3 linked regions of the Dongshaea marina genome follow. The protein of the gene in region 2 interacts with the protein of the main gene of each other region in a pairwise test. Links are inferred from orthologs where the notes say so. Each region holds a gene or a part of one and is shown on either strand. Other genes may lie near its edges.

What was found. The genes of interacting proteins can lie anywhere in the genome.
Region 1: the proteins of ndk (region 2) and ung interact in binary tests that used the Escherichia coli proteins (3 or more experiments, as listed by UniProt). The link is inferred for Dongshaea marina from one-to-one orthologs.
Region 3: the proteins of ndk (region 2) and DB847_RS04625 interact in binary tests that used the Escherichia coli proteins (3 or more experiments, as listed by UniProt). The link is inferred for Dongshaea marina from one-to-one orthologs.

The regions. Positions count from the first base shown.
Region 1 is NZ_CP028897.1:1,346,921-1,349,988, forward strand. Bases 2-2,996 are described here. They hold ung (uracil-DNA glycosylase), read left to right. Parts: upstream 2-1,147; coding sequence 1,148-1,846; downstream 1,847-2,996. Other genes in these bases: DB847_RS24855 (cation:proton antiporter domain-containing protein), read right to left, coding at 2-47; nfo (deoxyribonuclease IV), read left to right, coding at 209-1,072; DB847_RS06690 (hemerythrin domain-containing protein), read left to right, coding at 1,935-2,477; DB847_RS06695 (DUF3545 family protein), read right to left, coding at 2,509-2,688; tal (transaldolase), read right to left, coding at 2,911-2,996. Also shown: more of DB847_RS24855, read right to left, coding at 1-1; more of tal, read right to left, coding at 2,997-3,068. UniProt on the Escherichia coli protein: Excises uracil residues from the DNA which can arise as a result of misincorporation of dUMP residues by DNA polymerase or due to deamination of cytosine.
Region 2 is NZ_CP028897.1:3,388,015-3,390,934, reverse strand. The notes cover bases 14-2,860. They hold ndk (nucleoside-diphosphate kinase), read left to right. Parts: upstream 14-1,147; coding sequence 1,148-1,573; downstream 1,574-2,860. Other genes in these bases: DB847_RS15855 (outer membrane protein), read left to right, coding at 2,632-2,860; DB847_RS15860 (acyl carrier protein phosphodiesterase), read left to right, coding at 1,727-2,308. Outside these bases: more of DB847_RS15855, read left to right, coding at 2,861-2,920. UniProt on the Escherichia coli protein: Major role in the synthesis of nucleoside triphosphates other than ATP. The ATP gamma phosphate is transferred to the NDP beta phosphate via a ping-pong mechanism, using a phosphorylated active-site intermediate.
Region 3 is NZ_CP028897.1:931,135-934,159, reverse strand. The notes cover bases 2-2,953. They hold DB847_RS04625 (5-formyltetrahydrofolate cyclo-ligase), read left to right. Parts: upstream 2-1,227; coding sequence 1,228-1,680; downstream 1,681-2,953. Other genes in these bases: DB847_RS04615 (hypothetical protein), read right to left, coding at 2,470-2,718; DB847_RS04620 (hypothetical protein), read right to left, coding at 2,003-2,458; DB847_RS24235 (hypothetical protein), read left to right, coding at 1,073-1,261; zapA (cell division protein ZapA), read left to right, coding at 516-866; DB847_RS04640 (UPF0149 family protein), read right to left, coding at 2-366. In the rest of the region: more of DB847_RS04640, read right to left, coding at 1-1; DB847_RS24740 (HD domain-containing phosphohydrolase), read right to left, coding at 2,962-3,025. UniProt on the Escherichia coli protein: Involved in the removal of 5-formyltetrahydrofolate.

The DNA of each region.
Region 1 (3,068 bases), 2.0 Mb from region 2 along the record:
GCGCTGATGATGAAAACCAAGATCTGGATACCATAACCCTCTTCCATGACGTTACTTCCTTTCCATCCCTGTTGATCCAAGTTTAGACTCGCTTGAAGAAGTCGCCCGGGAACTTGTGGTGGGCAAGGGGCCTCTTGTATGGTGCGTGGGAATTGGTTAGCCTTGGCGCAGATTTTTTATTGGTGATCTCAGCGTGTTTGGAGAGAGAATGACAAAGTATATTGGTGCCCATGTGTCAGCATCGGGTGGGGTGTGGAACGCACCTAAAAATGCCCACGAGCTGGGAGCCACAGCCTTTGGCCTGTTTACCAAAAATCAGCGACGCTGGGAGGCTAAGCCCCTGGGTGAGGATGATATCCGCAAGTTCAAGGCCAGCTGCGACAAGTATGGCTACAAGCCGGAGCAGATCCTGCCTCATGATTCCTATCTCATCAATCTGGGACACCCTGAGCCTGAGGCGCTGGAGAAATCGCGGCGCGCCTTTATTGATGAGATGAGTCGCTGCCGGCAGCTTGGGCTGACGCTACTGAATTTTCATCCTGGCAGTCATCTTAGAAAGATTTCAGAGTCAGAGAGCCTGGCGCTGGTGGCCGAGTCGATCAACATTGCCCTCGAGCAGGTACCCGGGGTGAAGGCTGTGATTGAAAATACCGCCGGTCAGGGGAGTAATCTAGGCTACCGGTTCGAGCAGCTGGCGGAAATCATCGAGGGGGTTGAGGATAAGTCCAGAGTTGGGGTCTGTATCGATACCTGCCACACCTTTGTTGCCGGTTATGATCTCAGAATCTTTGAAGCCTGTGAACAGACTTTTGCTGAGTTTTCCAAAGTGGTGGGCTTTGAGTATCTGGCGGGGATGCATATCAATGACAGCAAGGCTGAGCTGGGCTCCCGGGTCGATCGTCATCATAGCCTGGGGCAGGGGTATATCGGCGAAGCTGCGTTTCGATATATCATGGAGGACACCCGGTTTGATGGGATCCCTCTCATTCTCGAAACCATCGATGATACCATTTGGGCTCAGGAGATCGCCTGGCTCAAGGGGTTGGCATGTCAGACTGAAGCGGCCGTTTGAGCCGCGTGTATGCATTCAGAGCAGACCTTCATTTTTCGCACGAAGGCCTCTTAACTTTTTTAGACGGGAAACATGATGGCAAGTTGGAAAGATGTGATCGGTGAGCAGAAACAGCAAACCTATTTTCAGGAGACCTTGGCTCAGGTTCAGCGCGAACGCGATGCCGGACAGATCATCTATCCTCCGGCCAAGGATGTGTTTAATGCGTTTAAATTTACCGAGTTTGCGGATGTGAAGGTGGTGATCCTGGGTCAGGATCCCTACCATGGTCCGGGGCAGGCGCATGGCCTGTGCTTTTCGGTATTGCCCGGGGTGCGCACGCCTCCTTCGCTGGTCAATATCTATAAGGAGATGGTCCAGGATATCCCGGGTTTTACTATTCCTGAACATGGTTATCTTGAGAGCTGGGCACGTCAGGGAGTCCTGCTGCTGAATACGGTTCTGACGGTTCAGGCGGGAAAGGCGCACTCCCATGCCCGGCTTGGCTGGGAGCAATTTACCGATGAGGTGATTGCTCAGCTCAATGCACACCGGGAAGGGGTTGTCTTCCTGTTGTGGGGGGCCCATGCCCAGAAAAAAGGGCGAATGATCGACAGGCAACGCCACCATGTGTTGTGCGCACCTCATCCCAGCCCATTGTCGGCACACCGAGGCTTTTTTGGTTGTAAACACTTCTCCCAGACTAACGAGCTGCTGATTTCTCAGGGCAAGCAGGCGATCGACTGGCAGCCTCAACTGGTAACACAGGAGACAGTTGAACCAATCTCTGGTTGAGTTAACAGCTTTTAATAAAGATGTTATCGCTTATGGATCCTGAGCTGTATAATGGCGCCATTTTGTTGCAGGCTTTCAAGGAGAGTATATGCTGGCCGCGCTGCGTCAGGAACACAGAAATATCGGTAAGTTGCTGGATGTTCTTGAAGAGAAATTGTTTTTACTGAAACAGGAAAAGCGTATCCGCTACCGGCTGATCCGCGATATCATTGGTTATCTGCATGATGTGTCTGACAAGACCCATCATCCCCGTGAAGATCTGATTTACGACTATTACCTGGAATATCGCTGCCAGGATCCCAGGTTGGTGAACCGGGTGAAGCAGGAACATCAGCTATTTATTTCGGCGAGCGAGGAGCTCAGTGCGCTGGTGGAGATGATCTTGCTGGATGCGGTGATCCCGCAGCAGCAGTTTATTGAGCAGCTTGCCCGTTTCATTGAGCTGCAGCGCGGGCATATTCAGCGCGAAGAGCAGGAGTTGTTTCCCCTCTTAAGTGAACAATTGACCGAGGATGACTGGCGATTGGTGGAGCAGAGCTGGCAACATGGCCAGGCTGAGGATCCCCTGTTTGGTAAAGAGGTTGCCGAACGTTACCGGGAGCTTGCTAAGCGGCTCGGTCTGGTGGAATAAGAAAAGCCTGCTGGATGCAGGCTTTTTTAACTCAGAATTCGAGGTCGTCAATTGGCCCATCAAAGGCAAAATCGATGGAGCGTAGCTCCTCCTGTAATCGATATCTGTCTTTTAAAGCTTCAATCTCTCTCCATCTCCTCTTCTTTTTTGAAGCAGTGTCGCGGCGCCCAGTTTGCTCATCAGCACGTTCTGTGGTTTCGAACCTGTCCATGGTTCCTCCTCCTTGCTGCGGACTGTCACGCCCTGTTTAACATGGCTCATAACAAAATGAAACATATTAATGCATTCTGGCAAACTGTTTGCTTACTTCCTGTTCATTGTGGTTGTTGTTTGCGCTTTTTTATGGTTTCAGAAGCTAAGCTGAGTTAACAAGCGGTAATAAAAAAGCCCATCGCGGTGGCGATGGGCTCTGTTTCATCTGGGGCTTTTTGAGTTAAGCCAGGCGGCTTTTCAGCATGGTTTCGAGCTTGCCCTGATCGATTGCAAAGTTGCGGATCCCCTCTGCAAGCTTTTCAACGGCCATTGGGTCCTGGCCATGCTCCCAGCGGAACTCTGCCTCGGTCAGGGGAGTGGGCCTGGTCTTAGGGGCCG
Region 2 (2,920 bases):
CTTGAGGCAAGTGAGCTCCAGGAGCTTAACGATCTTCAGCTGACCACCGACTGGGTACGTCGGATGATCAATGGGCAGCCCGACTGCATCTACCCCAGACACTGGCCCTTGAAGCTGTCGAGCTTTTGAATGTGGTGGCAGGGGATAAGGTGAGCTACCGCCTGATCCAGGGAAGTGAACTGCTGGATGAGGGCTTTGCCGGGATCCATGCCGTGGGTCGTGGCAGTGAGCATCAGCCGGTGCTGCTGGAGCTGGATTACAACCCGACCGGGAGCGATGATGCCCAGGTTGCGGCTTGCCTGGTGGGTAAGGGGATCACCTTTGATTCCGGAGGTTACTCTCTTAAATCAGCCGATGGTATGACGGTGATGCGCACCGATATGGGCGGCGCAGCGACTGTGACCGGAGCTCTGGCTCTGGCGATTCTCCGGGGGCTCAATCAGAGAGTCAGACTCTATTTGTGTTGTGCGGAAAACCTGGTTAGCAGTAATGCCTATAAGCTGGGTGATATCATCACCTATAAAAATGGCTTAACCGTTGAGGTGCTCAATACGGACGCTGAGGGGCGGCTGGTACTGGCAGACGGCCTTTTGGCCGCAGCCGAAACCGGGGCGCCGCTTATCATTGATGCTGCAACCCTGACCGGTGCAGCCAAGGTCGCGGTGGGTCGTGATTACAACGCCGTGTTTAGCCTGGATCCCGAGCTCTCACACCAGCTGCTGGATGCAGCGGCAGTTGAGCATGAGTTGGCCTGGCCATTGCCTTTGGCTCCCTGGCACAGCGAACAACTGAGCTCCTCTTTTGCGGATATGGCGAATGTGCACTCGGGAGAGGGGATGGCAGGCGCCTCGACGGCGGCGGCTTTCCTGTCGCGTTTTGTGCCTGAGGGAGTCCGTTGGCTACACATGGATCTTGCGGGATCCTACCAGAAGAGTGGTAACGAGCTGTGGGGCGTCGGTGCCAAGGGGCATGGGGTGCGAACTCTGGCGCGGGCGCTGCAAAATCTTTGTGACTGAGGGCTTCTCTTAGTGCAATAGGTAATGAAGAGCCAGGAGTGGCCGTTTACTCTGCCACTCCTGGCTCTCGGTGATTCATCAAAAAGAGCCCGCATGGGCGGGCTTTGTCTCAAGATAAAAGGAAGTTATAAATGGCGATTGAACGTACATTCTCGATTGTGAAGCCCGATGCGGTAAAGCGCGATCTGATCGGCACAATTTACCAGCGTTTTGAGGCGGCAGGCCTTAAGATCGTTGCTGCTAAGATGCTACAGATGAGCCGTGAACAGGCGCAGGGTTTTTATGCTGAGCATGATGGCAAGCCATTCTTTAATGATCTGGTCGAGTATATGACCTCAGGGCCTGTGATGGTTCAGGTGCTGGAAGGAGAGCAGGCGATTGCCCGTAATCGTGAGATCATGGGGGCAACCAACCCGGAGAATGCTGCGGCGGGGACGATTCGTTTCGATTATGCCCAGAGCCTTCAGGAGAACTCGGTGCATGGCTCGGATGCACCTGCATCTGCCTCTCGCGAAATCGCTTATTTCTTTACCGACAGCGAGCTGCACTCCCGATAGTTGCACTCCTGGCAGGCCGCCGCAGCGCAGGCGCTGCGGCTAGGCGCCTTCTATCCGTCACGCTCCGGATCGCGAGTAAAGGTTGCCAGGCTTCACTGGCTACAGTACGGTCAATAGCTCGATGATCCATTTTCTTTTACCGAGGCTTGAGCGATGAACTACCTGGTTCACTCCTATTTTTCGGGTGAAAATACTGACATAGCGATCGGGAACTTCATCGGGGATTTCGTGAAGGGAGATATTTCGGCCCTGAGCTACGGCGAAGATATAAAAAGTGGCTTGCTGCTGCATCGGGCGATCGACTCATTTTCAGACTCAAATAAACACTTCCTTATCAGCAAGCACCGACTGGACAAGCGGTTTGGCCTGTTCAGAGGGATCATGGTGGATATCTTTTATGATCACTTTCTGGCAAAAAACTGGAATGATTACTCTGAGCTAGCTCTTGAAGCCTTCACCAGCGATCTATATCAAACAATCGAGAGCAAAATAGATATTTTACCTCTCAGGTTTCAGCAGCTCTTCCCGTCGATCAAGGCCGATGACTGGCTGACCTCTTACCGGGAGCTGAGCTACATTGGGAAGGTACTTGAGCGGTTCTCAAAACACAGACTCAAAGGCAAGCACGATCTTTCTGCTGGGATCGCTGATCTGCAGAGTCACTATCAGGAGATCGAGGGTGACTTCACAGCCTTTATGCGGTTGATGTCGGAAAGGTTCGCAGCAAGAAGTTGAGACAGTCCTTAAACACAGTTACAAGTCACAGGCCCCTCACTGCAGAAACTGAGTTTAAAATATTTGTGTTTTCAAGACGATTTCAAAATAAAGCACATAAGAGCAAGATTTGAAACGCAGCTCACCCTTATCTTTCTTATGATCCCTCTCTCTGCGAAGACTATAGCGGACATCCCGCTTGCATAAGTACAAACTTGTCGCAGTGATTTGAGATATCGGGAACTTTTTAGTTTGTGGAGCCTAAGGCCCCATTTACTATCAGATTGTTTTTCCATTCCTATTGGTTTTTATCTTTATATTCACAATTAGATGGATGAGAGATCATGAAAAAAATTGCAGTGGTAGCAGCTCTGGCAGGAGCTATGGCTTGTGGTAGCGCCATGGCACAGGTGTCCCCCTATGTCGGCCTTAATTTTGGTGTAGGCGGAATGCAGATGGACGATATTCTATCTTCCAATATTGCTAATTCTAGTTCAGATGTCGGTGGCGCAGCTGGCGGGGTCAACGTTGGGTTTTTGGCAGGTCATACCCCATTTCAATATGGTGCAGAGATGGGCTATTACACCTATGCAGATAATACATACCATTACTCAAGTCCTTTCGGAAGTTTGC
Region 3 (3,025 bases), 2.5 Mb from region 2 along the record:
CTTCTGCTGCATCAGCCCCAGGCCAACCAAAAATGCCTGAGCCCACTCCGACAGGTACTCCAGACGCTCATCCAGAGGAAGCTCACTCTTGGGCATCATCAGTTCGAACAGGCCATCTCGCTCGGTCAGCTGTTCACAGATACAGCGCGTCAAACGCTCCAGAGTCTCACTGCAGCTCTCGGCCAGTGGATTTCCATCATTTAACAGATCATCAAGCTCCCCCAGCCAACTGCGATCTTTGAGCGATACCCCTCCCGCAACAAAGCCGGTTAACAACCCATGAACTTCAGTCGGTGATGTCATCAACTCCTGCTGTTCAAAAAGTTCGGCTACATCTGTGTAGCTTGGGCATTTATTCGTACTCATCAACTCTCCGGCGAAACAATCGCCACTATTGCTTAGGGATTGAGCATAATGCTAACACTGCGGGCCCTCCAATGACAGTAGTGCTTGAAACTCTTGGTTTCACTCTATATATTCGCCTTAGAAGCATTTGATGGAGCAGCTGCCGCCTTATGACTAATCCGGAAGATAAAACGCCAACCGAAGCGGTAGAAGTCACGATCTTGGATCGGATCTATAAGATCGCCTGCCCGGCTGGTCAGCAGGAGGAGCTGATCCAGGCAGCGAGTCAGCTCAGAGAAAAGATCCGCGATCTGAAGCAGCGCTCCAGGATCAGCAATAATGAGCAGGTTGCAATCATGGTCGCCCTGAACTGCTGCCATGAATTGACTCTTGAAAAAGAGAAGAACCATCAATATGCTGAAAATATGGATCAGCGGATCAAACTGCTGCAAAATACCATAGAGCAAGCGCTGACAGAACATGGAAGCCGTCTGGCTGATGATAGCAAGGCGGTCAAGTAAAAAGATTACCCTGGGGTGTACGTTAGCTAGTCGACGTCCCTGAGCCGATAATTACAGTTAAGGGAATTGCGTCTTTGACTATTGTGCAAGCTCGGCTTGAACCGAGAAGCCTGAGGTCAAAACCCAACTCCCGCCTTGAGCCGTAGGGTTCAAGGACAGGAACCTGCGACGGCACCTTGGGGTCCTCCCGACCATGACTCTTACTCATGGAAGATTTAATAATCATGGATAACTCTCTTCCCCCAAAGATCCGTCAAAAGATCCGTGCCCTGTGCCGAAATATCCCGGCCCAACAGCGCCAACAGGCTGCCCTGTCACTGGCCAATAATGTCAAACAGCGCCTTAGCTCCGCCCCCTCAGAATTGCCGCTTTCATCAGCAATGATCACGAGATAGATACAGCACCACTGCTCGAGACTCTGCTGCCTGAGCACGAGATATTCCTGCCGGTACTGCACCCCTTTACCCCGGGAAACCTGCTGTTCATCGAACACCGCCCCGAGACCGAGCTCCTTAAAAACCGTTTCAATATTCCTGAGCCACCGCTCAATGTCACCCGCCTTTGTCCTATTGAGGAGCTCGATCTGCTGCTGGTTCCCCTGGTGGCATTTGATCACCGGGGAAACCGGCTGGGGATGGGAGGCGGTTTTTACGATCGCACCCTGGCTCCTCTGGTGAGAATGGATAAGCCACCACGGCTCATAGGGATCGCCTTCGACTGCCAGCAAGTGGATGAGCTTGAGCCCCAGCCCTGGGATATCCCGCTTGCTGAAGTTATCACCCCAACTCGCCACCTGCAGTTTAGGCTCTGTTGACGTTTCAGATTTGGCTCTGCAGTTGGCAATTTTTTCATCCAGCAAGACAGAAGATGTGTGGTGTAGTTGCTCTACATGAGCATCTGATAACGCGGCTGGGAGGGAAAATAGCCACAGCCCTTCGGGTTGCGCCTGAAAAAGCCCTGTTCATTGTTGCTCATCACTCATTTAGAACAACTAAACCTCATGACTCGCGCCGCGAACAGAACATTTTCAGGGACAACAGGTTCAAAATTGGAAATGTCGACAGCACCTAGCCCGGTCTAAAAAATGGCTCCCGCAGGAGCCATCCAAAATTCAGCTGTGAATCCATTGCTTCAGATCACCAAATCGATGTGCTGAACAACCCCCTGTGAGCCATCTTCACGGGTAAAATCGCTCTCTTTTCGCAGCTTACCAAGAAGCTCGCCCTGATCCCCCGGTAATCCTGCTCGCGGGTCACCGCCTGCAAAGAGATCGAGTGCACGCCCACATCAGCCAGGGCCAGCAGCTCGCCACCGGGTCGCCAGATCTTTAGCCTGGCATAGACACTATCTTCGGCATCAATTTTTCCATCCCGGTTATCATCATGCATCGCCAGCTCAGAAAAGCCATCACCACTACGAGGGCCAAACAGCTCATTGCCATTATCGATGCGCTGATTGTGATTTCGATCCAGCGCAACAAAAGCAGAGCCCGCAGCCAGGCTGGGAACCCAGTCCTGCTCACCATCCGCATCAAGATCAAAGTGGAACTTTCCGCTATCCAGATCCGCAAACTGCCGACCCAGATTGATCACCAGAGGATCGGTCAGCTCCCCTCACTCTGAGAGGCCAGCTCCAACTCACTCACCTGAACCTGTTCAAGGTTAAACTCGCTGGAAATCTCAAGTTCAAAGGCCGCCTGTTGCCCTGCCCGGGTTTCAAGCTCCCCATGAATCGCCATAAATCCACTTGCTGTCATCTCAACCTGAGACACAGCAGCGGTCGACTCCCCTGCAAAATCGTGGAGATCGATCCGTTTACCGGTCAGACGCTCTAATAGCATCTTAAGCACCATCAGCTCACCTTCAACCGCCAGTGAAGGTGTCGAATCCGTGATCCCATCCCGGAAGAGATAAGATCACCAACGCTCTGAGTCGATTTTTCTGGTGCGGATACCGAAACGCTCCCCGTTGTTGTCGAAACAACCGTTTGAATATCCATAACAGCACCCTCCTCCTCTCCTTATCGGCTCTTTTGAGGAGGGGTTTAAGAATTGTTTGATATAAAGAGTCGTTTGAGAGCCAAATAATGGCAGCTGCTAATGCGCCGAGTCACTATGAGCCTCGGCAATCGCTCTGAATTCGGCCTCACAGGCGATAAAT